Regions from separate parts of the Pseudarthrobacter sp. NPDC058362 genome, predicted to be linked through region 2. Evidence: riboswitches for the same ligand, from Rfam matches in the RefSeq annotation. Region 2 holds a riboswitch; each other region holds the start of a gene.
The links. A riboswitch is a leader RNA that binds a small molecule or an ion and turns the genes downstream of it on or off. The one in region 2 is predicted to bind cyclic di-AMP.
Positions count from the first base shown of each region.

Region 1: another riboswitch for cyclic di-AMP. It lies ahead of ACFWIX_RS13775 (hypothetical protein); the one in region 2 lies ahead of ACFWIX_RS04810 (M23 family metallopeptidase).
Region 3: another riboswitch for cyclic di-AMP. It lies ahead of ACFWIX_RS10620 (LysM peptidoglycan-binding domain-containing protein); the one in region 2 lies ahead of ACFWIX_RS04810 (M23 family metallopeptidase).

Region 1 covers NZ_JBHXIW010000007.1:90,282-99,832, reverse strand. Annotated here, with positions in the region: gene ACFWIX_RS13780 (sensor histidine kinase) at 1-1,333, shown strand, start outside; cyclic di-AMP (ydaO/yuaA leader) riboswitch at 1,444-1,622, shown strand; gene ACFWIX_RS13775 (hypothetical protein) at 1,628-2,401, shown strand; gene upp (uracil phosphoribosyltransferase) at 2,425-3,060, opposite strand; gene ACFWIX_RS13765 (phosphatase PAP2 family protein) at 3,073-3,891, opposite strand; gene ACFWIX_RS13760 (nucleoside deaminase) at 3,974-4,474, shown strand; gene ACFWIX_RS13755 (glycosyltransferase family 4 protein) at 4,517-5,626, opposite strand; gene ACFWIX_RS13750 (6-pyruvoyl tetrahydropterin synthase family protein) at 5,640-6,035, opposite strand; gene ACFWIX_RS13745 (zinc-binding alcohol dehydrogenase) at 6,044-7,072, opposite strand; gene ACFWIX_RS13740 (DUF222 domain-containing protein) at 7,169-9,076, opposite strand; tRNA gene ACFWIX_RS13735 (tRNA-Ser) at 9,208-9,297, shown strand; partial or broken gene ACFWIX_RS13730 (C4-dicarboxylate ABC transporter substrate-binding protein) at 9,508-9,551, shown strand, end outside.
Region 2 covers NZ_JBHXIW010000002.1:42,003-51,553, forward strand. Annotated here, with positions in the region: gene ACFWIX_RS04780 (helicase-associated domain-containing protein) at 1-2,237, opposite strand, end outside; gene ACFWIX_RS04785 (hypothetical protein) at 2,248-2,481, opposite strand; gene ACFWIX_RS04790 (cold-shock protein) at 2,689-3,072, shown strand; gene ACFWIX_RS04795 (DUF3027 domain-containing protein) at 3,079-3,585, shown strand; gene serC (phosphoserine transaminase) at 3,669-4,799, opposite strand; gene ACFWIX_RS04805 (metal-dependent transcriptional regulator) at 5,073-5,783, shown strand; cyclic di-AMP (ydaO/yuaA leader) riboswitch at 5,904-6,141, shown strand; gene ACFWIX_RS04810 (M23 family metallopeptidase) at 6,154-6,975, shown strand; cyclic di-AMP (ydaO/yuaA leader) riboswitch at 7,090-7,288, shown strand; gene ACFWIX_RS04815 (C40 family peptidase) at 7,360-8,016, shown strand; gene ACFWIX_RS04820 (NlpC/P60 family protein) at 8,169-8,927, shown strand; gene ACFWIX_RS04825 (HNH endonuclease) at 9,140-9,551, shown strand, end outside.
Region 3 covers NZ_JBHXIW010000004.1:194,568-204,118, reverse strand. Annotated here, with positions in the region: gene ACFWIX_RS10660 (endonuclease/exonuclease/phosphatase family protein) at 1-177, shown strand, start outside; gene ACFWIX_RS10655 (NUDIX domain-containing protein) at 188-679, opposite strand; gene ACFWIX_RS10650 (DUF1918 domain-containing protein) at 737-928, opposite strand; gene ACFWIX_RS10645 (glucose 1-dehydrogenase) at 1,105-1,998, shown strand; gene ACFWIX_RS10640 (DUF1810 domain-containing protein) at 2,020-2,472, opposite strand; gene ACFWIX_RS10635 (DNA alkylation repair protein) at 2,465-2,977, opposite strand; gene ACFWIX_RS10630 (TraR/DksA family transcriptional regulator) at 2,974-3,330, opposite strand; gene ACFWIX_RS10625 (coiled-coil domain-containing protein) at 3,362-4,696, opposite strand; cyclic di-AMP (ydaO/yuaA leader) riboswitch at 4,986-5,155, shown strand; gene ACFWIX_RS10620 (LysM peptidoglycan-binding domain-containing protein) at 5,159-5,974, shown strand; gene ACFWIX_RS10615 (YdiU family protein) at 6,059-7,543, opposite strand; gene ACFWIX_RS10610 (hypothetical protein) at 7,596-7,835, opposite strand; gene ACFWIX_RS10605 (universal stress protein) at 7,996-8,859, shown strand; gene ACFWIX_RS10600 (universal stress protein) at 8,871-9,551, shown strand, end outside.

The DNA.
Region 1 (9,551 bases), on a different contig from region 2:
TGACGGCCAGCTGACCCAGGCGGCGGATCGGGCCAACGATCCGGGCCGGCCGCACATGGACGGAGCCATCGGGCGGGACCCGCTGGATGCCCGGGGACAGAGCGTGGGCACGTTGAACGCGCGCATCGTGGACGGCCAGGTCAACAGTGCTGGCTTCCTGGCACCGGACACCACACGATCACCCCTCTCGGCGGCGGACAAGGAGGCACTCCTTGCGCTGACGGCGGGCTCCGCACCGGTGGACCGGAAGCTGTCCAACGGCAACTACCGTCTGGTCGCGGCCCAGACCTCCTTCGGCGACGTTCTGGTGACCGGCCTGCCGCTCAATGCCAAGGAAAGCACACTGGCCTCCCTGGTGTGGACCTTCCTCCTGGTATCGCTCGGGGGGCTGGTGCTGGTCGGCTTCGCCGGCACCGTTCTGATTCGCCGCACCATGAGGCCGCTGGAGCAGCTCTCCGCGGTGGCCACCAAGGTTTCGCGCCTTCCGCTGGACGCCGGCGAGGTCGCCCTGGCGGTGCGGGTGCCGCCGTCGAACGCCAATCCCGGAACTGAAGTGGGCAGCGTAGGCCACGCGCTGAACCTCATGCTGGACAACGTGGCCAACGCGCTGCAGGCGCGGCAGCGGAGCGAAACGAAAGTACGGCAGTTCGTGGCGGACGCCTCGCACGAACTGCGCACTCCCCTCACCGCGGTCCGCGGGTACACCGAGCTGCTCCGCCTGACCGAGCATTTCACCCCGGACGGAGAACGGTCGCTGGCCCGCGTGCAAAGCCAGTCCGAGCGCATGACCGCCCTCGTGGAGGACCTGCTGCTGCTTGCCCGGCTGGATGAGGGGCAGCCGCTGAAGCTGGCGGACGTGGACCTGACCCAGCTGGTGGTCGAGGGCGTCAGCGACGAAAAGGTGATGGCGCCGGGGCACAACTGGCGGCTGGAACTGCCCGGGGAGCCGGTGGTGGTAAACGGCGACGCCGCGCAGCTCCGACAGGTCCTGATGAACCTGCTCTCCAATGCACGCAAGCACACACCGGCCGGCACCACAGTGGTGGCGGGCGCCCGGCTGGCATCCGCGGACACGGCGGAGATCACGGTAACGGACGACGGCGGCGGCATTCCACAGGAGTTCGTGGACCAGGCCTTCGCCAGGTTCGCCCGCGCAGACGCGGCGCGCAAGGGCGTCGGCGACCAGCCCGGTGCGGCCGGAACCGAGGGGACCAGCGGTCTTGGCCTGTCGATAGTGCAGTCCATTGTGGAAGCTCATGGCGGGACCGTCAGCGTTGAGTCACGCGCCGGCTGGACGAGGTTCGCGGTAAAGCTGCCCACTACGCCCCGATGAGGTGGTTAGACAATGGCGACGCGCCGCCGTCGTGATCCCTGTTACCAAAATGTGACTTTGCCGTAGATCTCCTGTACCGTCGAGTGAGTGCGCTTCCGTTCGTGGCGCATGTCCGGATGACGCCGAGCTCTGCCGCTTCCCGGACTCCGATAGACCGATGGCAGAGGCGGGGGACCCACCGTCCCGGGCGATTTCAGGCCCTTGGGGTTAAGCCAGCACGTGAATGTTCCGTGCGGCCGGATGCCCTCATCCGAACCCGACAGCTAACTCCGCAGGTGTGAGAGGCGATCCATCATGTCTGAATTCCAGGTAGCACCGCGCCCAAAATCCGGCGCATCCAGCCGCGCGGACGCGCGCGCCGCCAAGCGCTCCCGGCGCGGCACCTTCCCTGCACTGGGTAAGAGGGCTGCCGTGCTGGCCGCGTCCTGCGCACTGCTGGTGGGCGTTGGTGCAGCAGGCCAGGCCACCGAGTCCATGACGCGCACTTCGTCCACCGAGGCCACCGCCACGCAGCTCTCCCCCAATGAGCAGCAAGCGCAGCTGGGGCTCGAGAAGAGCGAACTGCAGGCCGCCGCGGCGGAAACGGCTGCTGAACAGGCTGCCGCTGCCAAGACTGCAGCAGAGAAAGCCGCCGCCGCGAAGACTGCTGCAGAGAAAGCCGCCGCCGCCAAGGCCGCTGCTGCGAAGGCTGCCGCTGAGAAAGCCGCGGCCGAGAAGGCCGCTGCGGCAAAGGCCAAGGCCGCGAAGCCGGCTGCCGTGAATGACCCCGCAGGCGCGCAGGCTTACGCCGCAAGCCAGCTGGCGAGCTACGGCTGGGCGCCGGACCAGATGCAGTGCCTGAAGACGCTGTGGACCAAGGAATCCGATTGGAAGACCACGGCGACCAACCCCAGCAGCGGCGCGTACGGAATCGTCCAGTCGCTGCCTGCCGAGAAGATGGCAAGCGCCGGAGCCGACTACGTCACCAACTACCGCACTCAGATCAACTGGGGCCTGGACTACATCCAGGAGCGCTACCAGTCACCGTGTGGCGCGCTGAACTTCCACTACGCCAACAACTGGTACTAAACCCGGCCAGCTACTGAACCAGGCTAACCTGCGATGCCGTACAGGCGGTCGCCGGCGTCGCCCAAGCCGGGAACGATGTAGGACTTCTCGTTGAGCTTCTCGTCGATGGAGGCCAGCACGATAGTCACGTTGGCGCCGGAAAGCTCCTCCTCCAGCTTGGCCAGGCCCTCCGGGGCGGCCAGCAGGCAGATGCAGGTGACGTCCGAGGCGCCTCGCTTGAACAGGAACTTGATCGCCTCGCGGAGGGTTCCGCCGGTGGCCAGCATCGGGTCCAGCACGAAGATCTGGCGGTCCGTCAGGTCCTCCGGCAGGCGTTCCGCGTAGGTAATGATGTCCAGGGTTTCCTCGTCACGGGCCATGCCCAGGAAGCCCACCTCTGCCGTGGGGACCAGTTTGGTCATACCCTCGAGCATGCCGAGGCCGGCGCGAAGGATCGGAACCACCAGGGGCGTGGGCTTGGTGAATGCGGTGCCCACGGTGGTGCTGACGGGGGTCTCAATGGTGACCTCTTCGGTGCGGACCTCGCGGGTGGCCTCGTATGCCAGCAGCGTGACCAGCTCTTCCGTCAACTGCCGGAAGACCGGCGAGGGGGTGTTCTTGTCCCTCAGGACGGTGAGCTTGTGGGCGACCAAAGGGTGGTCAACAACGAGAGTGCGCATGGGTCAAAACTATCACCCGGCGTGATGGTCTCCCGGGCCGCGGCCGGCAGCAGGCTCGCTGTGGTCCCCGTGGCGGTCCCGGCCGTGGTCGTGGATTTTCTCTGCCACGACATCCCGCACCACGGGGTGGTCGAACGTGGGAGCGGGACCGACGTGTTCCTTGCGCCTGGTCAGGTGAAACAGCCTGTGGGCCAGGATCACCAGGCCCACCCATGCACCACCCAGCAGCCATCCAGCGGTGACGTCTGTGAGCCAGTGATGGCCTAGGAACACCCTGCTCAGACCCATGGCGATGATGAAGATCACGCCCGCGGTGATGGCCGTGACGCGCACCCAGAGTTGATGGAACTGCAGGCACAGGACGTAGAGCAGCACGCCAATGACCACCGTGGTGTTAAGCGTGTGGCCGCTTGGGAATGACGGCGAGTGCTCAAACGGCGGGACGGCTTCCGAGTGGTCCGGCCGGGTCCGCCCAACCAGCCGCTTGCCGACGGTGGTGGCGTAGATGGAGACGGCGGCAGCACCGCCCACCAGGATGATTGGCCGCCACGTCCTGCTGAGGAAGGTCAGCCATGCGGTGAGAATGCTGGCCAGGATGGGCATCCCGACGCCACCGCCGATATTGGTGAAGCCGGTGACGACGGCGTCCAGCTCCGGGTTCCGGAGGGTCTGTGAGTACTCCAGCGCCGGAATGTCGAGGTTGGTGAGACCTTCGTCGTCCACCACGTTCGAATAGACCTCTGCTCCCAGGAGCGCGAGTGCCACCACCAGGCTGCCGCCGATGAGCATTGTCAGCCAGAGGGCGGCATAAGGTTTTATCCATTTGTCCATGCGGTCTTTGACAGTGCTCACTGTGCCTCCCGGCGGATGGTCGTCACGGGCTCTGGGTATCCTTCGAAACTATCATTGAGCCATGGTCTCCGCAGGAAAATCACACCACGAATGGATGGGCCTCGCCCTGGCGGAGGCCCGCCGCGCCCTTGCCACGGCCGACGTGCCGATCGGCGCCGTGGTCATAGGTCCCGACGGCGGCGTGCTCGGTTCCGGCCGCAACCAGCGGGAAGAACTGGGCGACCCCACCGCACATGCAGAGGTGGTGGCGATCCGCGAGGCCGCGGCCCGCCTCCGGGAACGCGCTCGACTGAGCGGCGGCGCAGACGACGGCTGGCGGCTGGCCGACTGCACGCTGGTGGTCACCCTGGAGCCCTGTGCCATGTGTGCGGGCGCCATCGTGTTGTCGCGGATCCCGCGGGTGGTGTTCGGCGCGTGGGACGAGAAGGCCGGGGCGGCAGGTTCGGTGTTCGACGTCCTCCGCGAGCGCCGTCTCAATCATTGGGTGGAGGTCTACCCGGGCGTCCGCGAGGCCGAATGCGCCGCGATTCTGCGGGAGTTCTTTGCGGCCCACCGGGTGTAGGGTCCCGGACCGGGCTGGTTTTCCGCCCCCGGAACTTGGGGTTCAGCCCCTCACCGCTTCGAGGACCGTGCGCGCCGTGTGCTGCCAGTCCGGCAAGCGCGTGCGGGCGTCGAACGCTGCCCCGCGCCACTCAGCCCGCAGCTTCGGGTCTTCCAGCCAGCGGCGTACGACGGCGGCCAGCTCGCCCGGACTTTCCGGCCCGCCCGGGGTGAGGGGAACCGCGGCGCCCGCAAGGACCGGATGTTCGGAGTCGCCGGGCCGCGGTATTCTGTGGCCGAGTGCTTCCACGGCACCGGTTCCGGCCCGCACCACCACCGGAATGCCTCGGGCCAAAGACTCCGTGACCGACATGCCAAAGGCTTCCTCCCGCGATACCAGAAGGCTCAGGCTGGCGCGTGACCACTCCTCCGCCAATGGTGCGCCGGTCAGTTCTCCCGTAAGCCTTATTCGGTCAGTCAGTCCCAGTCGTTCCACTGCGTCCCTGACCTGGCCGGCATAGCCAGCATCCGCCTGGTCCGAGCCTACTAACGCTGCCGTCCAGTCCAGGTCCTGCAGCTTGGCCAGCGCCTGCACCATCAGCAACTGGTCCTTGTTCGGCAGGAGTGCCGCAACCATGACAAGGTGGGGAGGATCCGACCCAGGGGCCAGCGGCGCCGGCTCCGTTCCGGGCAGGGCCACGCGGATGCTGTGGATGCCGTGCCTTTCCTGAAGAGTCCGGGCCGCTGTAGTGCTGGTGCAGATCAACCCGGCTGCCGCTTTCAATGCCCGCGCTTCGCTGTCCAGGGATGGGCTGCCGGGCGTCTCCGGACCCACGGGACCGGCGTCGGGAACCGGCATGTGGACCAATATCCAGGGCGGCCGCCCCGTCTTGGCACCGGACTCCAGTTCGTCCGGTGCACCCACCGCAACCAGCCCGTCCACGATGACCACGGCTTCGCCGGGACCGTACTCGGGGCTCCGGGCGCCCAAGAGGCTGCCGAACCGGCGTCGTTCGAGGGCGGAGGCGGCCGGCCACGACCCTTCGACGGGAACTATCTCGACCTCGCTGCCGAGGCCGCGAAGACCCTCCGCCAACCGGGAGTTATAGACGTTCCCGCCGGAATGGTGCCGGATGTTGCCCGGGACCAGCAGCCGGATAGGCGGCGCGTTCATAGTGGTCGACGGGTCAGCTGGCGAGGTCCAGCGAAAAGGTGGCCCAGGCATCCGGATTTTCGCGGAGGGTGACGTCGATCCCGGCGAGCTGGGCGCCGTCGTCGGACTTTCCGACCTCCCGCGCGACGCGCTGGGCAACATACTCGGCGAGGGCCTCGGTGGTGCTGAGTTTGCCCGCGAAGTCCGGGTGTTCATCCAGGTTGCGGTAGTTCAGGTCCGCGAGGACCTCCTCGATGATGGTTCCGGCGGCGCCGATGTCCAGAACGATCGCGTCCGCGTTCAACGCACGACGGCGGAAGGTCACCTCTGCCACGAAGGTTGCCCCATGCAGCCCCTGGGCAGGGCCAAAAACCTCGCGGGGCAGGCTGTGGGCGATCATGAAGTGGCGTCGGACGGTCAGGCTGAACATTCGTTACCTCAGGTTCTGTTGCTGGAGTCGGTGGGAAATTGCGTGGCGGCCGGGTATTCGATCACATGGCAGAGGGCGTCGCGGCTGCCGCATGCGAGTTCCTTGACGACGGCCGGGAGGTCCTCGAAGGGTGAGGACCCGGTCAGGAACGCGTCAAAAACTGGGTCGGCAAGGAGCGAAACGGCCAGGTTCAGGCGGTCCGCGTTGGTGCGGCGGTGGCGGCGCGCGCGGGCGACCACGCCCACCTGGCTGGCCCGGATGGACAGGCGCCGGGCGTGGAAGTCCTCCCCCAGCGGTACCGTGACTTCGCGGTTGGCATACCAGGACATTTCGATGACATCGCCCTCGTCACCGGCCAGCTGCAGGCTGCGCTCGAGGCCCTTCTGGGAAGCCGAGCAGTGGAACACGATGTCGCAGTCGGCAGCTGCTTCATCAGGGCCGACGAAATCCACGTCCAGGGCGCTGGCGAGCTGCTGCTTCGAGGGGTCGAGGTCCACAAGCTGCAGGCGTTCCAGCGGGAACGAACGGAGGAGCGTGGAAACCATGCCGCCCACCAGGCCCGCGCCGACCACAGCCACCCTGTCCCCGAGCCGGGGACCCGCCTCCCAGAGGGCGTTGATGGCTGTTTCAACAGTGCCGGTAAGGACTGCGCGTCGTGCGGGAACGTTGTCCGGGATCTTCGTGAGCGATTCCACCGGCACGACGTACAGGTCCTGGTGCGGGTTGAGGCAGAAGACGCGCTGGCCCTTCCACTCCTCGGGGCCGTCCTCAACGATGCCGACCGAGAGGTAGCCGAACTTCACCGGTCCCGGGAACTCTCCTTCCTGGTGCGGTGCGCGCATTCTGGTGGCGACCCGCGGTGGAACGGCTCCATTGTGAACCACCATTTCGGTGCCCTTGCTGATGCCCGAGTACAGGGCACGGACGAGGACCTCGCCCTGGCCGGGCCGCGCGATTTTCTCGGAGCGCAGTTCGCCGTGCTCCTTGGCGGTGGTCCAGTAGGCGGTTGCGTCGATGGCGGGATTCGAATTAGTCATCTTGCTGACGAATCTATCCGCCCTGCGGCGTACCGCAAAAGCCCGGCACCTGGGACTGCCCCGGGTTGGCAGCATGCCTTGGCTTGGTGGCACGTTTTAGGTGGGCAGCAGTCCGTTGGTGTTGATGGTTTCGAGGAATGATTCCCAGACGTCGGGCATCGGGTCCGGCGGGAGTGTGTCGGGGTAGGGGTAGGTGTCCCAGGCGGGGTGTGCCGGATGGAGGTCTCGGGTGTCAATGAAGTGCAGGCCGGTTGGGGCATGCGGTGCTTCTTCCGGCGCGTATTCAGTGATGCGTCTGGGCATGGTGGGGCCAGGCGCGGTGCTGGTGGGTGCGGCGTTGATTGGTGCGGCGTTGATGGGCACCGCGGTGGTGGGCAGGTTGGTGGGTAGGTGTGGTCGGTGCCAGGGGTGGGGTTCGTTGTTGTAGTGGCGTCCGGTCGGTGAGGTCCAGCCTGGTGGTGTGGTTTTGGTCGCCGGGGTGGGGGTCCAGGTGCTGGCGTGTTTGAGCCGGTGGTGTTTGGGGCAGGGCTGGGCGAGGTTGGTGATGCCGGTGGTGCCGCCGTGGTGCCAGGCGGTGAGGTGGTCGGCGTCGTTGTCGAGGGAGTGGTTGGTGCAGCCGGGGAACGGGCATTTGGTGTCGCGGAGCCGGAGCCAGTTCCGCATGGCCTGCGGGATGCGGTAGCTGCTGCGGCCGATCTCCAATGGCGCCCCGTCGCGGGGATCGATGAGGACCCGGTAGAACGAGTCCGCCCCGTCGGCCAGGATTTCCCTTGCCATGGAGGCGGGGACGGGTCCGTATCCGTCCAGGTCCGCCGGTTCGTCCGTGAGCCCGAGCAGTGCGAACACCGGCACGGTGACCAGGACCTGCGCCCGCGGCACCGGCACCCGCGCCAACCCACCGTTACCGGCCACCCCCTCACCGGCCGGCCCGGCTAGGTCAGTACCGGTATCAGCGGCAGCACGGGCGTCGGCATCATTCTCGGTCTTGGCGTCATGGCCCCTGGCTGAGGCGGCGGCCCCCGTTTTGACCTCGGTGGTGTTGGTGAGGAGGGCTGTGGCGAAGATGTCGGCGCGGAGCTGGGTGAGGGTCCGGGATTCGGTGGGGCCTTGGAGGGCGCGGGCGATCGCGGTGGTCCGGTTCCAGATCGCTTCGGCCTGGTGCGCGGGCAGGTAGGCGCTGAACCAACTCATCCCGTCCCGGTCCGGCGAACACTCGACCCGGCGGTCCGCGACACCCTTCACATGCCGCTGCTCCAGCGTCTCCGGATGATGGCGCTCACGCCAGGCCCGCACCCGGGACCGGAACCTCCCCGGCGTCAAATCCCCCGCAACACACCCCCACACCCCACCATGACCAACATCAAGGCCGGCAGGATCAGCAGAATCATCGGCGTCGGCGGCCTCAGCGGGGCCAGCGGCCTCGTCGGGAAGCGACGGTTGTGGGGTGAGGAAGTGGGTTTCGAGGGCTGTGGTCCCGGCCGGGGTGAGGCCGGTGGTTTCATCGCACGCGATGACCGCGTGGCGCCAGGAGATCGCCCCCGCCTGCAGCGCACCCAACGCCAACGGGAGATCCGTGCACAGCGCCCGGGCCTGGGCCAGAAACAGGGCCGCGGCGCCGTCACTGATCCGCAGCAGACACCCGATCTCGGCCCGGATGGACACCTCGAGCATCCCGGCAGCCTTCACCGCCGGCGGGGCGAGAGCCGTTTCGAGCTCCGCGAACCGGGCAGCAGCACGGGCCTTCAACGCCACCGCCTTCGCCTCAAGCCGCGCCGCCTCGGCCATCACCTCCAGGAGCGCGTCGGCCTCAACCCGCATCGGATCAGCCCACCAATCCCGCACCCCACCGGCAGTATTCGCTTCGCCGGTAGAAGGAGCCGCGTCATCAGGGCCAGCGGGACCGGGTTCCGCGTGTTCGGCGGCCTGCCGGGCCAGCGCATCCAGGCGCGCGGCGGAGCCCCCAACAGCCTCCACCGCCGCCCTGATACCCCCACCAAAACCCATACCCACATCATCCAACGAGGGTCTGACAATTTATTCCGGGAGTTCGACGGCATGAGTGCTGATCTCATAGGGCCGCTTCAACAGGCTTCGTTTTGGGGATGAGCGCCCTGCTCCGGTACCCTATTCAGGTTGGTGACGTGTCCGAGCGGCCGAAGGTGCAACACTCGAAATGTTGTTTGGTGTAAAAGCCAACGTGGGTTCAAATCCCACCGTCACCGCCAAAGAAAACCCCCGGGAAACCGGGGGTTTTCTGCATTCTTAGGAACGTCACGGTGCAGGGATCGAAGCTACCGCCAGATGACTGCTGTGGCGCTTCAGCCATATGACATCATCGATCTTTTCAGTTACTCCATAGTTGAAAAGATCAGAGCCGAATTCTTCAACTAACCCCGAAAATGATCTATTTGGCGTCGTACGCGACCCGTGAGCGTTCTCCTCTGCTGGTCAACCATGCTCAGGAACTCATTCCCGGCTC
Region 2 (9,551 bases):
CAGGAAGGACCGACGACGGCGGAACCGGCCTGGCGCAGCACGGCCAGTTGGGCGTCCACGTCCTCAGCCGGGGGAGCCATGCCGGGGGCCGTATAGACCGGGCGGACGCTGTGCTGATGAGCGGGAGCCTTGCGCAGGCGCAGCGTGGGGTCCTCCATGCCGTCCACCGCGGGGGACAGGCCCAGACTGCGCAGGGCATGGGCAGTGTCACGGGGCGCGGCCATGGACAGCAGCACGGTGGGCGCGATCCGGACCAGGCCGAGCGCCGCCGCCTTGGGCCCGGCCAGCAGTTCCTCGAGCGCGGCCTCGTCCTCGCTCTGGATGAAGCTGGCGGCCTGGCCCACCCGCAGCCTTCCGTGGCGGGCGGCAGTATCCTCCACCAGGTACTGGAGCGGCTGCGGGACCGCTGTGGCGGAATGCTCGCGCAGGAACCCCAGCAGCCCTGCCGCGTCGTAACCCGAATCCAGCGCCCGGCGGACCGAATCCACGGAGAACCGGTAGATGGTGGCGGGACCCTGCCCCTCGGCGTCGGCCATCACCTGGAGCTTGCCCGCCAGCGCGGGAGACAGGTAGCCCGGCGCCACGGCGGTGAGGTCCGCCTGCAGGAGCACGTGGTTCAGCTCCGCCGGCAGATGCTCGCCCAGGATCGCCAGCGCTGCATCCGGGTCGTCCTGCGCCAGCGCGCTGCCCAGCTGGCTCAGGGCGCCGGAACCCACCAGCCCCAGCAGCTCGGCCTCGACCAGGACCCCGCGGATCAGCGAGCTGAACCGGCGGGCCATCCGGGGCTGGGACCACTCTGCCCGCTGCAGCACCGCGGCGGCGTCGAGCACCGGCGCGGCCCCGCCTCCGGAATCCGACCCGGCTGCCTCGGTGGTGAGCTCATGGAGGATTTCCAGGATGCGCTTGCGGACCACGGGGGCGTCCGGCCGCTGCGCTTCGGCGGACAGGGCCACGATGCTGCTCCCGGATGCTGTCCGCTGCGCGGCACCCGGCCCGCTGATCGGCTGCCCCACCAGTGAGGGGACGCGCTCGCTGGCCAGCCACGCATTGACCAGCCACAGCCACTGTTCCTGCCGGGGCAAGGCCAGCCACTCCAGCTCCGGAGGCTGGACCCACGACGAGGAATCCACGTCCAGCCGGATCAGTCCGGCCAGCCCGCACAGCTCCAGCAGCACGCCTGCCCGCGGCTGGTCCACCCGGAGCTGCTCGGCCAGCCTGCGCAGTTCGCGGACCCCCACGCCGCCGCTGCGCAGCGTGGCCAGTGGCTGGTCCCGGACTGCCTGGAGCAGTTCACTTGCCAGCCGCAGGGTCTCTGCTATGGCGCCCAGGGCCGCGTTCCGGCGCAGCGCCGCGGTGGTCGTCCCAAGGCGGGGAACCGGAGGTGCGAGGGTGAAGTCGTCAATGATGGCCCCGCCCCGCAGCGACACCCCGACGCTGTGCGGCAGTTCCACGTGCGCCGCGTCCAGCGGCACCAACAGTCCGCGCGCCAGCAGCCAGTCCACGGGCCCGACGTCGGCGGGCTCGGTGAGCACGGACGCTTTCCGTTGCGCCTGGGGGACCGCACCCATGGCCCAGTTCCGGAATTTGGCGAGCAACGCCGTCGTGCGTTCCGGCGCGCTGGCGAGGATGTCCTGGAGCGCCGCCGGCGACGACGTCCAGTGCTGCAACGCGAGCGCCGCGTCCATGGGTGTGGTGGCTTCCTGGATGGCAACGCCACTGCGGTGCAGCTCCGAGACCAGCTGGACGGCACGCTGCGCAAAGGCCGGCTGGAGCCGGACCAGTTCCGTGTAGCTCCGGCCCAGGCCTGCAGGGTAGATGCCCACCACGTCCTTCAGGCTGCCCACCGGAAGGTAGAACCGCTGCCGCGCCGACGAAACTGGAACGCCGTGCGGCGGCTCTGCCCGGTGCACCAGCGCCAGGTCCTGCAGCGAGACCAGGATCTGCTCCACCACGGCCACCGTGGACCCGGCGATCAGTTTACGGAGCCCTGCGGCGCACGCGCTGTGCCCGGTATCGGTGTTGGTGCACAGATGCAGCGTTTCCAGCACCTGCATCTGCGGCCGGCTGAGCCGCTCGAGGGCGCGCTGCACGCTGACACGCGCACTCGCGCGGGCGGCGAGGGCGGCGAAGTCGGGGACGGCTGGGGAGATGAGGTCCGGCCGCGCGGTGAACAGGGCCCGCAGCGCATCGTCGCTGCGGCCCGCAAGGTCCTTGCTGAGCGCGCGAATAAGGGACATCAGTCCAACGTTACCGCTGGCCGGGCTTTCCCGCCCGGCGGCGGGCGGCCACGCTGTCCAGAACCAGGAACAGCATCACCAGGAACGCGGCCGGCAGCCCATACAACGCCGTATACGTGATCCACGCAGGGGAAGCGGAGCCGGCGAAAGCAAAAGCCATGACGGCGGCCACGGCGGCAAGGGACAGCACGGCGATAACGCCGGCCAGGATCATCAACGGACGCCGGTAGCGCGAGGGTGTCATGCAGGTAACGCTACAGCGGAGGAAGGGGCGGCCGTGAACGCCCTCGCCCGCGCCGGAGGAAAGCGGGATTAGGGCACCGGGCAGGATAACCTTGGAGGATACAGACCAACACGGTCCGCAGCCGCCATACCTTAAACCCGCACAACGCTGCGGATGCGGTGACGGCCGGCCGTGTCCCGAGAACGCAGAACGAAGAAGGTTGATTACGTGCCTACCGGCAAGGTCAAGTGGTATGACAAGGAAAAGGGCTTCGGCTTCCTCGCCGGCGAAGACGGCCAGGAAGTCTTCCTGCCCAAATCGTCGCTCCCTGAGGGCGTTACTGAGCTGAAGGCCGGCACCCGCGTGGAGTTCGGCGTCGCGGACGGCCGGAAGGGCGCCCAGGCGCTCGGCCTGCGCGTGCTGGACAAGACGCCGTCCATCGCCAAGGCCAAGCGGCCCAGCGCACGGGACCTTGCACCCCTGGTCCAGGACCTGGTGTCCGTGCTGGACAACCTGTCCGGCACCCTCTCGAAGGGCAAGTACCCGGAAGGCAACAAGGGCAAGGCCATCGCTGCCGCCCTGCGTAAGGTTGCCGACGAGCTGGACGTCTAGGCCCAGATGAACCCGGAAGCTGAACAGCCCCAGGCGGCGCCGGCGAAGGCCGCTGCCAAGCGCCGCGCCGGCGTCCCGGTGTGGCGTACCGGCAAGCCGGACGCCTTCCTGGCCGCTGCCGTGGACACTGCCAGGACGGCCATCGAGGGCATTACGGACCCCCGCACTATCGGCGAGCACCTCGCCGCCAAGAGCGAGGGCGACCGGCTGGTCACCCACCTGTTCGAGTCGAAGCTCCCCGGATACGCCGGCTGGCAGTGGTACGCCGTGCTCACCCGGAATTCGCGTTCCAAGGCGGTGACTGTGAACGAGTTGGGCCTGCTGCCGTCCGAGGACTCCATCCTCGCCCCAGAGTGGGTGCCGTGGGCTGAACGTGTCCGCCCCGAGGACGCGCAGGCGCAGGAGCCACAGGAATCACAGCCACAGGAGGCGGCGGAGGAACCTTCCGCGCCGGCCGCCGGAGCTGACGCGGACGACGACGACGCACCGGAGGGCGGGGCTGCTGCACCGTAGCGGCTACAACCTTCCGGCATCACGACAAAGGCGGCGCCCGGGATAAACCCGGGCGCCGCCGTCGTACTTAAACGCCTGCGCTGCTAGCTGCGCAGGCGCTCCACTACATAGTCGATGCTGGCCAGCAGCGCGGTGACGTCCGCGGGCTCGATGGCCACGAACGTGGCGAGGCGCAGCTGGTTGCGGCCCAGCTTGCGGTATGGCTCGGTGTCCACGACGCCGTTGGCGCGCAGGATCTTCGCCACCTGGGCGGCATCCACCGAATCGTCGAAGTCGATGGTGGCGATGACGTTGGAACGCTCGTCCGGGTTGACGACGAACGGCGTGGCGAAGTCCGAAGCCTCGGCCCACCGGTAGATCCGTCCCGCTGAATCCGCGGTGCGCGAGGCGGCGAAGTCAAGGCCGCCGTTGGCGTTGAGCCACTGCACCTGCGAGTCCAGCGTCACGAGCGTGGACAGCGACGGGGTGTTGTAGGTCTGGTTCAGGCGCGAGTTGTCGATGGCCGTCTGCAGATCCAGGAAGTCGGGGATCCAGCGGCCGCTTGCCTTCACGCGGGCCGCGCGCTCGATGGCGGCGGGGGAGAAGAGACCCAGCCAGAGGCCGCCGTCGGAGGCGAAGTTCTTCTGCGGGGCGAAGTAGTAGACGTCGCTTTCGGTCACGTCCACGTCCAGGCCTCCGGCGGCGGAGGTGGCGTCCACCAGGACCAGGGCGCCTTCGTCGGCGCCTGCGACGCGCTTAACCGGTGCGGAGACGCCGGTGGAGGTCTCGTTCTGCGGCCAGGCGTACGCGTCCACGCCCGCTTCGGCCTGCGGCGCCGGGCGGGTGCCGGGCTCGGAGTTGATGATGGATGAGGCGTCCAGGAACGGAGCCTTGTTGGTGGCGGCCGCGAATTTGGAGCCGAACTCGCCGAAGGAGAGGTGCTGGGCCTTCTGTTCCACCAGGCCGAACGTGGCGACGTCCCAGAACGCGGTGGAACCGCCGACGCCGAGAACCACTTCATAGCCCTCCGGTGCGCGGAAGAAGCTGCTGAGGCCTTCCCGGACGGAGCCTACGAGGTTCTTCACCGGGGCCTGCCGGTGCGAGGTGCCAAGGATGGACTTCGAAGCCGCGGACAATGCATCGATCTGTTCCTGGCGGACCTTGGAAGGACCGGCGCCGAACCGTCCGTCCGCGGGCAGGAGGTCGGCGGGAATAGTGATGCTGTTGTCGCTCACAGGTGCTCCAGTTTCGGCATGGACGCGCATGGTCCGGGCGGGTGATTGGCCTGCGGCCGGCTGCGGTGGCTCAGGCCCTCCTTATTCTGCCTGAACGGGAGTTCCGGCAGGAACCGCGTGCGTCATAGTCCAGCAAGTGAGACAGTCAGCCGGCAGCCCCCGGGCGACTATTCGGACAAATTCAAAATAGGCTAAGCTTTTCACCGGACTACGCCCGGCTGAAGGCGTTACGGTGGGACAACGCAAGGTACTGCGCTCGAGGAGCTGAGCTTGATGACGGATCTGATCGACACTACGGAGATGTACCTTCGCACCATCCTGGAGCTTGAGGAAGAGAACATCGTAGCCCTCCGTGCCCGGATCGCGGAGCGCCTGCGCCATTCGGGCCCCACGGTATCGCAGACCATCGGCAGGATGGAACGCGACGGACTTGTGGTGGTCTCCGGTGACCGGCATCTTGAACTCACCGAGACCGGCCGCAAGCGGGCCACCGAAGTCATGCGCAAGCACCGGCTGGCCGAACGGCTCCTGGCCGACGTCATCGGCCTGGACTGGGCGTACGTCCACGACGAAGCGTGCCGTTGGGAGCACGTCATGAGCGAGCGGGTGGAGCGGCGGATCTATGAACTGCTCAACCACCCCACGGAGTCCCCGTACGGCAACCCTATTCCGGGACTCGACGCCCTCGGCGACCAGCCGGCGGCCGCCGGCAGCGGCCCGGTAGCCCCTGACGGCGCCGTGAGCCTGCTCGAAGCGATGAAGGGCTACCAGCCCGCTTCCGCCGTGGTCGTCAGTCGGCTTGCCGAACCCATCCAGGTGGAGCCCGAACTCCTCCTTCAGCTCGATGAGGGCGGAATCCGGCCCGGCGCCAAGGTATCGCTGGAGCGGGTGGGGGACTACATCTCGGTACGGGTACCGGGGATTGAGGGCGCACTCGAACTGCCGCCCGAGGTGGCCGCGCACGTCTTCGTCACCGTGGTTTAGTGCCACTGCGCGACTCGCTTAGTACCCCGCCGTGGCCCGGCCCACACGGTTATAACGGAATTGTTACTGACGGGCTTAAGCCCCTATAGTTAAAACCCGAGCGTTGATACACAAGCGTTACCTGATCCGGAGCCGAGCTCTGCCAGCGGATCAGGTGCACGAGTCATTTACTGGCAGAGGCGGGGGAACCACAACCGGCAGCGGGGGCTGCCTTGGGGTGAAGTCCGTCAGCAGCAAGCCTCTCCAGCAAATCCTCCCGGGATAGCTCTGTGCAGAAGTTTGCTTACGGCGGACCGGGTCTTTGAACTCTCTGACCCGAATCCGACAGCTAACTTCGCAGGCTTTCCAGAGAGGAAACCTTCTTTTGAGCATGCAGACCTCCAGGGGCCGGCGCCGCGCTGCGGGCCCCTCACCGACCCCCCGGGTTGTGGAAGTCATCTCCGCGGAGCGCCCCCGCGATCCCCACCGTGAAGCCCGCCGCCGGCGCGGCCCCTTCCGGCAGATCACGGAGTTCGCATCGGCGAGCGGTATCGGGCAGAAAGCCGGAATCGCCCTGGCGGCCACCGGCCTCGTCCTGACCGTGACTGTCCCGTCCACCAGCCCCGTGATGGCTACCAGTACCACGGACGTAGTGCCCGCCGTTGCCGCCCAGCCTGCGCAGCAGCCGGAAATCTCCGCCGAAGCGGGAGCCCGCATCGACTTCAGCCGCTCCGCCGTGGTGACCAAGGCGGACCCGGACGGCAAGCTGAAACAGCTCCTGAGCGCCCAGTCTGCCGGCGCCGTCTCCCGCGCCGCCTCTGTCGGCAGCCTGGGGGCACCCTTGGCCAGCCTGACCATGGTCTCCCCGTTCGGTTACCGCGTGAGCCCCATCACCGGAGGCTACGGCGACTTCCACCGCGGCGAAGACTTCGCGGCCCAGTGCGGCACCTCTGTGCTGGCGGCCGCCACCGGTACCGTGACCTTCGTGGGCTGGCACGACTTCGGCGGCGGCAACCGCGTCGTCATTGACCACGGAAACGGACTTGAGACGACCTACAACCACCTCTCCGGCTTCAACGCCCAGGAGGGGCAGACTGTGGGCCGTGGCGACGTCATCGCCTACAGCGGAACCACCGGCGCCTCCACCGGCTGCCACCTCCACTTCGAGGTGCAGGTCAACGGCGAGGTTGTCGATCCCACCGGCTGGCTTTAGCCCGAACTGAGGGTTTGCTCTCGCAACACGCTGACGTCCCGTGACCTTAATGTGACATTGGTTATTAATTCCTGTACCGTCGTACACGCGTCAACTTTTCCGAAGTTGACGCTCTTGAGTGGATTGCCTAACTCTGCCACCGCTCAAGGTCCGTTCGCATTTCATCGTCTGGCAGGGGCGGGGGAACCAATTTTGGCCTTCTGTTTGTGGGAAGGCCTTGGGGTTAAGCCGTAAAAGCTTCCTTGGAAGCGCGCGGCCGGGTGACTCCCATCCGAATCCGACAGCTCACCTCGCAGGCATTGGGAGAGGCTATCCTTCGTGTCTTCACGTCATAATTCTGCGCGCCACCGTGCGCAAACGGTGCGCACCAACCCATTGGGCTCCGTGTCCAAGGCCGTTAGTGCCAATGCGGGGACCATGGGCCGCCAGGCCGCAGTCGTAGCAGCAGCTTCGGGCCTCATTCTGACCATGGGCCTGCCAGCCACGGCAGCGGACACCACCGCTGGTATTTCGGCCTCCACCGAGTCCGGAGCGCAGAACGCCGCCGTCATGGCCGCTCCCACCGCCACGGTTTCCTTCGAGCGTCCGGTGGTCAAGACCACCGCTGCTCCGGAGATCGAGCCGGTCCAGGTGCAGTCCACCTCGGAGGAAGAGGAGTCCACCACGGACTCCGCCGCTGAGACTGCATCAAGCGCAGTTGCCGGCGCTTCCACCTCCGGCATCGCCGGTATCGCCTACACCGGCATTGGCCGCCCGTACGTCTGGGGCGGCACCTCTCCCAATGGCTGGGACTGCTCGGGCTTCACGCAGTGGGTCTACGCCCAGGCCGGCATCAGCATCCCCCGCGTCAACGCATGGTCCATCATGACCCCCACCGCCGCCCCCAAGCCGGGCGATCTGGTGGTGCAGAACGGTGGTGCCCACGTGGGCATCTACGTTGGCAACGGCATGATGGTCAGCGCACTGAACCCCAGCCAGGGCACCTTGTTGCACGCCGTAGCCGCCACCGGCTCCTCGGTGTACTACACGCTCAACCCGTAGTTTCAGGAGGGCCTGCCCGCAGGCCCGGTTCAAACACGTATTTCGCCAATCAGCACATCCCCGTTTGGGAGGTGCCGGGGTACCCCCAAGATCCCGGCGCGCCCAGCCCCTGGGCTGTTAATAGCGGTCTTGAGGAAATCGAAAGAGAGAACATGACTACTCGTGCTACCGCACGGCACCGCGCCGAGGTCACCAAGACCAACTCGCTTGCTGTCATTGCCAAGACCGTGGGCGACAATGCCGGCGGCATGGGCCGCCAGGCCGCAGTCATCGCTGCCGCCTCCGGCCTTGTCCTGACCAGCGGCGTCGCAGCCAACGCTGCGGACTCCAATGTCCAGCGGGATTCGGCCCCGGCTTCGGCCCTGACGGTCGAGTCCGCTGTGGATGCGCCCATTTCGGCGGCGTCCACCATCTCCATCAGCTTCGAAAAGCCGGCCATCACCACCGAAGCTGCTCCCGTTGTGGAGGAAGAGCCCGTTGTCGAGGTGCAGGAAGCCGAGCCGGCTCCCGAGCCCGAGGCAGCAGCGCCGGTGACGGCCACGGTGACGGCTTCCGCGCCGGCGGCCCCGAAGGCTTCCGCCAGCGGCAAGGGTGCAGCCATCCTCTCCGCTGCATACGCCCAGCTTGGTGTTAGCCAGGACTGCACCATGCTGGTGACCAACTCCCTGGCCGCCGTGGGCATCAACTTCCATGACTGGCCTGCCGGCTACCTCTCCCTGGGCCGCACGGTCAGCGCAGCCGAAGCGCAGCCCGGTGACCTCATTTACTACGCCGACGGCGGCGCGGGCGTAGCCCACATCGCTGTTTACGCCGGCAACGGCCAGGCAGTGCACGGCGGCTACAACGGCAACCAGACCGTGGTCTTCAGCGCGAACGTTGGCTCCGGCCCCGTCTTCATCCGCGTCGACTAGCATCGGCCTCGGCCGGCGACACCGGCAGCCGACAGCTCACCAAAAGCCCTCCCCCTCACTGGGGAGGGCTTTTGCGTGCCCGCATTTCCGTGCCGGATTAGCTGATGACGCAAATCTTTGTTTACTCTGGTGGTGTCGATCCATAGCCCGGACATGCCGAGGGCAGCCGGCCCTCGTGCCCCTGACGGGTGCGGCCGTGAAGAGGTACGTGCATGCGCACTCTCGTTCTGAATGCTGGATATGAACCGCTGGCGGTCATCACTTTCCGCCGGGCGCTGGTGCTTGTGCTCACAGGCAAGGCAAGCGTGGTGGCCGAAGGGGACGACCCCGTCGTGGGGCCGCAGGAAATCCTGGGCCGCCCGTCCGTGATCCTCCTCAACCGCTACATCCGGCCCCGGTATAACCAGTCCACCGCCGTCAGCCGGCGCGGAGTGCTGCGCCGGGACGGCCACCGTTGCGCGTACTGCGGCAAGGCGGCCCACACCATCGACCACGTTCAGCCCAAGTCACGCGGCGGCGCCGATTCCTGGGAGAACCTGGTGGCTGCGTGCCTGCGCTGCAACAACGCCAAGGGGGACCACACCCCCGCGGAGATGGGGTGGAAGCTGCGGTTCGTTCCCGAGC
Region 3 (9,551 bases), on a different contig from region 2:
GGCTACGCCCTGTCGCTGAGCAACCGCCGGACGTACACGCGGTACAAGGTGTTCAAGGGCCACTTCGACTTCGCCACGTCGCTGGGACTGGACATCCAGAGCGTGGAGACCCTGCCGCGCGGCAATTCAGACCACCTGCCCATCCTGGTGACGGCAGAGTACGGCCCGGACTTCTAGTCCGGGTCTCCTAGGCCTCCAGGCGTTTGCGCAGCTCCGGCCAGGCGGCAGCGAAACCGGGGTGCAGTTCCTTCTGCTCGACGCCGGCCAGCGGCACCCAGAGCAGTTCGATGCTTTCGGGGTCGCTGATCACGGGTTCGAACGGCTCGCGCGCCAGCACCACCACGGTGGTGTAGGACCAGTAGCCCAGGTCCAGCACGGAGGTGAAGAGGACGTCAACGTTCGACGCCGGCACGGCGGCTTCCTCCCACGCCTCACGGAGGGCGCCTGCGACAGCCTCTTCCCCCTCGTGCAGCGCGCCTCCGGGCAGGCCCCAGGTGCCGCCGTTGTGGCTCCAGACGGCCCGGTGCTGCAGCAGGACGCCTTTCGCAGGGTCGTAGGCGAGCACGCCCGCGGCTCCGAACCGGCCCCAGAACCGCCCCCGGTCGCCTTCCACCCAGGCGTCGCCGGGGTTGCGCGGGCCGGTGCGGACGGGCGGCGTGGAAGCCAGTGAGTGATCCATGCGCACCAGTCTGACAGGCGCACCCTGCGCGGCGCACCCGTTCGTAACACTGCGGGACTAGTTGCCGTGCCCGCGGTCGACGGCGAAATCGCCTCCGGGATACATGACAGTTTCGTGGCCGTCGTCGAAACGGACCAGGTATGGCGGAGTTCCGCCCGGCCCGCGGACTTCCACGATGACGCCGTGCCGGTCGGAGGACCCGACGTTCCGTCCGTGCACGATGATGCGGTCTCCCTGCGCTGCCTCCATCGCAATCACCTCCAGTCCCAGATTACGACTGGGAGCAGGCGCGCGACAGGGTCACCCCGCCGGTTCCCCGTCCGGCCGGATTGCGGGGTTGGCAGCCAGCGCCTCAGTGCCTAGGGTAGAACTCGTAAGCCTACTTACTTTCGGTGCGAAGCATCCCAGTCGTCAGGAGGACACCCATGACCGACCAATACACCTTCCGCAATCCGGTCACCGCGTACGAGGAAATCTCGCCTCCGAAGCAGCACCAGCCGGAGCCGGGCCTGGATGCGGCCCTGGTTCCCAAGGCCGACTTGGGCGAAGACACGTACCGCGGAACCGGCCGCCTGGAGGGCCGCAAGGCCATCGTGACCGGCGCCGACTCCGGCATCGGCGCAGCAACGGCGATCGCATTCGCCCGGGAAGGGGCCGACGTCGTCCTTTCCTACCTGCCCGAGGAAGAGGAGGACGCCGAGCGCATCGCCGGACTCATCGAGGCGAGCGGCCGTAAGGCCATCAAGGTACCCGGCGACCTCAAGGATCCGGCCATGTGCCGGGAGGTGGTGGACACGGCTGTGTCCGTCCTGGGCAGCATCGACATCCTCGTTAACAACGCCGGCAAGCAGGTGGCCCAGGAGGAACTGGCGGGCATCACGGATGAGCAGTTCGACCACACACTCAAGACCAACGTGTATGCCATGTTCTGGCTGACCAAGGCTGCCCTGCCGCACATGCCGGCCGGGTCAACGATCATCAACACCACCTCCATCCAGGCCTACAACCCTTCTCCGACACTGATCGATTACGCCACCACGAAGGCGAGCATCAACAACTTCACCAAGGGCCTGGCCCAGCAGCTCGCGCCACAGGGTATCCGGGTCAATGCGGTGGCGCCGGGTCCCATTTGGACGCCGCTGCAGGTGAGCAGCGGCCAGCCGAAGGAGAAGCTGCCGGATTTCGGGCAGTCCACTCCCCTGGGCCGCGCCGGCCAGCCCGCCGAACTGGCACCCGCCTATGTCTTCCTGGCCTCACCGGAGTCCAGCTACGTGGTGGGCGAAACGCTCAATGTTAACGGCGGCAACCCCACCCCGTAGGACATACCCCGCCCGGGACCGCTATTTTCCACCGGTCCCGGGCGGTGCTGCGAGCAGCTCATCCGTCGCTGCGTCCGGCTCGCCGTCGAAAAATGTGGACAGGATAGTCTTGAAGACGGTCTCCCCGGGCGCTGCGCGAAGGAACAGCGTCATCGATGAGTGCAGCTTGCGCGCGTCGATCCCGCCCAGGATGTCCTCGGCGGAACGTCCACCATGGTCGCTGAGCTCCTGGGCGCAGTCCAGCAGCCGGGGCCCCAGTACCGGATGCGCCAGGTAGGCCCTCGCTTCGTCCAGCGACCCTATCGCGTACCGCTGCGACGTCGCGCTGTGGCCGAGCCCCGCAATCTGCGGAAACACGAACCACATCCAGTGGCTGCGTTTTTGGCCCACCTGCAGTTCGGCCAGTGCCTGCTGGAAAGTCCCGCCGCTGTCCTGGGCCGCCACGAAGCGGTCAAGGTTGTACGGGTCAGTCATGGTTCCCTCCGATCCGGGCCGCGGCCCGCAGCTGATGATCCGGGTCCGCCTGCCAGCGCGCCAGCACCGCGGCGGCCCGCTTCCGGTCCTGGCCCTCGAGTGCACCGAGTAAGGGATCCAGGACGTCGGTGATGAGCGGCTGCGCCAGCTCCGCAGTCATCGCGGACCTGAGGAACCCCTCGATGCGCGTCAGGTCCGTGTGCCGCAGCATCGAGATCCTGACCTGGAGCAGCACCACCGCGGCGAGCCTCCGCTCAAAGACGGGCCTGCTCCCGGGCTTCGGAACGCCCCAGAGCGCGGAAGCCAGGAACACGACCCCATGATGGTCCAGATCCGGGAACTTCCGCAGCGCATCCCTGACGGTTCCCCGCACTGCACCCACAGACGCCCCGTACGAGGCGAGGCTGCCACCCAGCCGCCCTTCGACCTCGTCCGCCCGGTACCAGGCGCCCTCGTTCTGCAGCGTCCGGTCGATAAACGCGGCCGCCTCCCGGACCGCCGTCACCTGCGCCCCGCCGCTGCATGCCGGATGCAGTAGGGCGTCCAGGGCCGCGCCTCAAGGCGGCCCTCCGCAATGGCCTCGCCGCACACGGCACAGACGCCGTAGGTGCCGTCCTCGATGCGGGCCAGCGCAGCCTCCACCTGGTCCAGGCCCGCGCTGCTTTGCCTAAGGAGCGCCGAAGCCTGGGACAGTTCAAAGGCGATGGTGGCGCCCTCGGGATCGTGTTCGTCATCCACGTTCGCGTTCTGTCGTGCCGAGTTCGCCGAGGCGATGTCCGCACGCAGGGCGGGCAGGAGCGCCACCTTGCGGGCGCGTTCTTCCTCCAGCATCAGCCTGAACCGCTCAAAACCGGGCATGCCCACAGCCTAGCCGCGGCCGCTGTAGACGTCAGTACCAGCCCACCGCCACCGAATGGCTCCATGCCCTGCAGGGCGATCCGTACCTGTCCCGGATGTAGCCCAGTCCCCATTCGATCTGGGTGCGGTAGTTGGTGAGCCAGTCGCTGCCCGCGCTTGAATACTTCCCGGGCGGGAGCGCCTGGGGAATCCCGTAAGCGCCGGAATACGGGTTGGTAGCCGTGGTCATCCAGTTCGATTCCTTCGTCCACAGCCGCGCCAGACAGAAGAACTGATCCTGCCCCCATCCAAACGACCCGAGCCTCCCGGACGCGTAGCTTTTCGCGGCGACCGGATCGTTCACGGCGCCGCCGGGAAGGGAGGGTACGACGACGGGCGGTGGCGGCGGAGCAACAGCCGGCGGCGGTGCGGGGGCAGGGGCGGCCGGGGCCGGGTCGGCGGCTGGCGGCGCCGGCTCCTCCGTCTCCGGTTCAGGCTGCATAGCGGACGCCGGTGGGCGGGGTGCCGGCCGGGCGGGGTCAGCCTTAGCGGCGTCCTCCGCAGCACGGCGGGCCTCTTCTTCGGCGGCGGCGCGCCTGGCAGCCTGGGCGGCCGCGTACGCGGCGAGTGCCGCCTGGCCCTGCCGGTAATCCTGCTCAACGGCCGCCGTCGTGCCTTTCAAGGAAGCGAGCTGGGCGGTCAGGGTAATGCTCCGCTTCTGTTCGGCGGCCACTTGCTCTTCCATGGCATCCCGGGCAGACCGTGCTTCCGCAAGCCGGGACTCCGCCTCGGCGGCGAGGCGGTCATGCTCGGTGCGGGCCCCCTTCTGCTGTCCTGCCAGGGCGGCCAGAACCTTTTCGGCGGCGCCGGCCCGGGAAACGAGGGCGGCGCTCCGGTCCCCCACGACCGAGACGACGTTGAGTCCGTGCAAACTGTCGGTTTCCAGCGCATCAAGGGCAAGGAAGAATTCCATGGTGGTGCCGCCGGTCTTGTACGACTGGACCGCGAGGGCGCCCAGTTCGTTCCTGCGTGCGGAAAGCTCGCCGGCCGCCCTGTCCACCTGCCTGTTCAGCGCGTCGAGCCTGGCCGCGGCGGCCGTGGCTGCCGCGTCCGCTGCAGCGAATTCCGCTGCCGCAGTTACGGCCGCGGCGCCGAGTTCTTCCGAGCGTGCCTGCAGGCCACCCAGGAGTCCGTGGATCCTGTCGACCTCCGCCGCCTTTGCGGACTCCGATTTCCGTGCGTGCTCAATGTCGCTCCACGATGGAAATCCGCCCGGCGGGTCCGTCGTTTCCGCCTGCGCGGGCAGCGCCGCGGCACCGCTGGCCACTGCAAGTGCCAGTAGCGCACCGCCGGCACGGGAGCGAACCGCAATAGTCAACCGGGACATAGTCCGGAATCCTACATCCTTCAAGAAGTGGTTGAGGGTTAAGGGCAGGCAAACGGAGGGTATCCGCGCGGCATTGTTACTTTGTGACGCGATTCACTATGCGGCGCGGGGTGTCGGGTGTCATGCGAGGTCAACGCGCATTAACCGACCAATCAAGACGATGGCGTAATCCGAGAGGAGGGCCTCGGATGTTATCCAAATGTGACATTCAGGTGGACGTCGGGTTACGGTCGAATGGTGTCCCTCCCCGATGGGACATTCCCACCAGCCTGCCGAGCCCTGCCGCTGGACCGGGATACCACCGTTTCCAACTGGCAGGGACGGGGGAACCAAGTTTCCACGGCCTCACCGAGGCCTAGGGGTTAAGTCGAAAGCCATTCCGCTGGCGCGGATGCTTCCGGCCGGGCATCTCCAGCCCGAACCCGACAGCTCACCCCGCAGGCATGGGAGAGGCGATTCACTGTGTCAAAAATTTCCACCACCGCCCGTCACCGTGCAACTCCGGCCGGCTCCATCACTGTCCAGGGCCTGGCCCGGACGTTCGGTCGTCCCGCACTGGCAGTAGCCGCGGCATCCGGCATTGCGCTCAGCGTCGGCGCTCCGGCCCATGCCGGCGTGAGCGGCCCGGATGCCACTGAAGCAGCGACGGTCCAGACATCCGCCGCACCCGCGGCCACCAACACGGCAGCTGCCGCCGCCACCGTCCACACCGTGGTCGCCGGCGACACCCTGGGCGCGATCTCCACCGCGTACGGCGTCACCCTGGCCGACGTCCTCGCGGTCAACGGGCTCTCCATCGACACGATCATCTACCCGGGCGACCAGATCGAGATCCCCGGCGCCGGAACCGCTGCAGCCGCGCCGGCTCCAGCCCCCGCCCCGGCGCCGGTCGAAACCACGGCGACTGCCCCCGCGAACACCGGAATGAACCTGTCCTACGCCTCCACCGCCCCGGCCGAAACCACCGGCACGGGCACCGGCGCAGCCATCCTGGCCTCCGCCTACAGCCAGATCGGCATCAGCCAGGACTGCACCGCCATGGTGGAGACCGCCCTGCGGTCGGTCGGCAAGAGCGTCGGCGACCTGGCACCCACCCAGTTCTTCCAGTACGGCACCGTGGTCTCCACCCCGGCTCCCGGCGACCTGGTCATCACCTCCGGCCACGTTGGCGTCTACGCCGGTGACGGCCAGGTTGTGAGTGGCGGCATCGACGGTTACAAGACCGACGTGCACTCCCTCAGCTGGCTCGGCGGCGCCTCCTTCGTCCGCGTGGCTTAAGCAGCACCATCCGTCCCAGGACGAAAAAGGGCGGTTTTCGGGAATCTTCCCGAAAACCGCCCTTGTCCTGTTTAAGCCTGCCGATCAGGTGCCGCAGAACGTCAGGTAATCGCCAAAACTTTCCGGAGCGCCTTCCTCGTACCGCTCCAGCCCCGGCCTCCCTTTGTAAGGCTCCGAAAGGACGGCGACGAGGCGCCGGAAGGGGGCAAGGTCACCTGCAGTGGCCGCAGCAAGGGCTTCCTCGACCAGGTGGTTGCGTGGGATGTAGACGGGATTGACGCCATCCATCAGGACGGCGTCCGGCCCCAGGGCCTGCCAGCGTTCCGCCCAGGCATCGAAAGCCGCAAGGTCGAGGACCATCCCGCGTGCCGCACGCGTATTCCCGCGGGCCGCGTCGCCAAGGCTGCGGAAGAACCGGGTGTAGTCCACCGGGCCGTCCTTGAGCAGGGCGATGACGCCGTCCGCCAGGCGGGACACCTCTTCCGCCTCCGGGCTTCCTTCCGGATGTCCGCGCAGACCGAGCTTTGCTGACATTCCGGCCGTCCAGGCATCGCTGTAGCGGCGGCGGAACTCCCCCAGCACTGCCACGGCCGGTTCCACGGCCCTTTCCTGGTCCTCATCGATCAGGGGAAGCAGCGATTCGGCTAACCGGGCCAGGTTCCACTCCGCCACCACGGGCTGGTTGGCGTAGGCGTACCTTCCGCCGGTGTCGATCGAACTGTAGACGGCGGCCGGGTTGAACGTATCCATAAAAGCGCAGGGACCGTAGTCGATGGTCTCTCCTGAGATGGTCATGTTGTCCGTGTTCATGACGCCATGGACAAATCCCACCAGCATCCATTGCGCCACCAGCGACGCCTGGGCTTCGACCACCGACCTGAACAGGGCCAGGTAGGGATTGCCCGCCTTCCCGGCCGCCGGGTAGTGGCGTGCGATGGCGTGGTCGGCGAGCCTGCGGAGCAGATCGATGTTATCGGTAGCCCGCGCGTACTGGAACGTGCCCACGCGCAGGTGGCTGGCGGCGACCCGCACCAGTACCGCCCCCGGCAGCATGGTCTCGCGGCGCACGGGACGGCCGGTAGCCACCACGGCAAGGGACCGGGTGGTCGGGATCCCGAGCGCGTGCATCGCCTCACTGACGAGGTACTCGCGGAGCATAGGCCCGACGACGGCGCGGCCGTCCCCGGCGCGGGCGAAGGGCGTGCGGCCTGAACCTTTGAGGTGGACATCGCGCAGCCCACCGGGCGTCCCGCCGTGCAGGGGAAGCTCGCCCAGGAGCAGGGCCCGGCCATCCCCGAGCAGCGGCGAATAGCCGCCGAACTGATGGCCGGCGTAGGCCATTGCTACCGGGGCAGCGTCCTGCGGGACCTCGTTGCCGACAAGGAATTTAGTGCCGCCCGGGCTGCGCAGGAAGGCCGGCTCTAGTCCCAGCTCCCCTGCGAGCGCCTCGTTCAGGACAAGCAGCCGGGGCTCGGGGGCCTCCTCCGCCTGCCACGGAACTGAAAGCTCAGGCAGGTCCTGGGCGAAACGGGAGTGAAAGCTGACGGTCGATTCCGCTACACCGGTCATGGGTTAACCCTAGCCCCGTCACATCCGGGGCGTGCCGTTGCTTTGCGGTCGCTCATGTGAGGGCGTGCCCGCCCGGAAACTCGCCGTGTTCGCCGGCTTTGGCTTCCTCCTGCAGGAGCGGGTCTTCCTGCCAGGCGTCCGGGTTTTCCTCCGCCGCCCCGGGATAGCTGTCCGGTTCGCTGTGGACAGGATCAAGTTCCAGGGAGGACGCGGCGCCGGGAGCCTCGTCCAGGATGACGTCCTGCTCCGGGACAACTTCCAGCTCGTCGTCCGGGAGGTTTTGCTCAGTCATGATGATGCCTTTCGTTAAGGACCAGCCAACAAAGTAAGCATACTGACGACTGCCTGGCTGTGTGAATTGCTGCCCGGAAGAAACGGGTGACTTTGGGCCCTACCCGCCAGTGGCGCTTCAGGGGCACGCTGGAGGGACACAGGCCCTAAAGGAGCAGCACATGGCAATCCGCAAACCCATTGCCGTAGGTACCAACGACACACCCCAGAGCCGGGCAGCAGTGTCTTGGGCTGCGCGGAGGGCGCACCGGGACGGGCTCCCGCTGGTGATCCTGCACGTCGTCGACGAGCGCTGGCTCTCAGAGCCTTATCCCTGGCGCGGCGTGCTCCAGGAGACGGGCGAACGGATCCTGGAGGCGGCGGCAGCCGGTGCCCGCGAATTCCCATCGCTTGAGGTCAGCACCCTGGTACTCACCGGTGGAGTAGGACGGTCTCTGGCCGGATTCTCGGACCGGGCGTCCATGCTGGTGGTAGGGTCCGGCAGCGGGCACCTCGGCGGCGTGTTGGCCGACCGGGCGCTGCAGGTGGCGTCGGCGGCGGAAGTCCCTGTCGCCGTCGTAGGAACCCTGGACACGGAAGACAGACACGGCGTGGTGGTCGGCGTCGACGGATCCGAAGAAGCTGTGCAGGCAGTGGCCCTCGCCGCGGCTGAGGCGGACCGCGAGGGCGACGAACTGACGGTGGTCTATGCCTACAGCCCGCCCGACCGGCTCCCGGACGCAGGTTTCACCCCGGAGCTCGTTGCGGACCTGATGGAAAAGGAGGAACGGATTGTCCTCTCCGAAACCGTTGCCGGGCTGATGGCCGACTATCCGGACCTGGTGGTTCACCAACGGCTCGAGTCCGGCCGTGACCCGGCGCAGAGTCTGGTCCAAGCAGCAGAGGGTGCACGGCTGCTGGTGGTAGGCGACCGGGGCCGCGGCGGAATCAGCCGGCTTGTCCTGGGCTCCACGGCGCACGGCGTCCTCAAGCGGCTGCCCTGCCCCACGATCATCACGCGAATTCGGCCAGTTAACCAGAAATGAGGACAGGATCCATGACATCCACCCAGCCCATCGCCGTCGGCATCAGCGACACCGAAGCCTCCAACGCGGCCCTGCTCTGGGCCGCGGCCCGCGCCAACCGCCGGAAGGTGCCGCTTGCCGTGCTCCACGTCATCGATGACCGCTGGATGGCCGGCGAGGCACTCCCCTACGTAGACGTCCTCCGCCAGTCCGGGCTGGACCTGCTGGAAAGCGCAGGCCAGCGGCTGCGCACGGCCGAACCCGGCCTGGACTTCACGCTTGACCTTCTCGAGGGAGGCATCGGGGCATCGCTGGGCGACTACGCGAAAAAGGCATCGATGCTGGTGGTGGGTTCCAGCAGCCATGCGCGCGGTGCCCTCACCGACCGCGCACTCCAGGTAGCGGCAACAGCGGAATCGCCGGTCGCCGTCGTGGGTGTCCACGCCGGCGAGGGTACGGGCGTTGTGGTGGGCGTCGACGGGTCCCGCGAGTCCACCCAGGCCGTAGCTTTCGCCGCCGCGGAAGCGGACCAGCTGGGTGAGGAACTCACCGTGGTATACGCCTTCACCGGCCCGAACCGCTGGATCAAGGCTGGGCTGCCCTCCAGCAGCTTCGCCGAGCTGGTGGTCGAGGAAGAACAGATCGTCCTTTCCGAAGAGGTGGCCGGTGTCCGGCAGGACTACCCGGGCTTGGTGATCAAAGAAGTCTTGGAA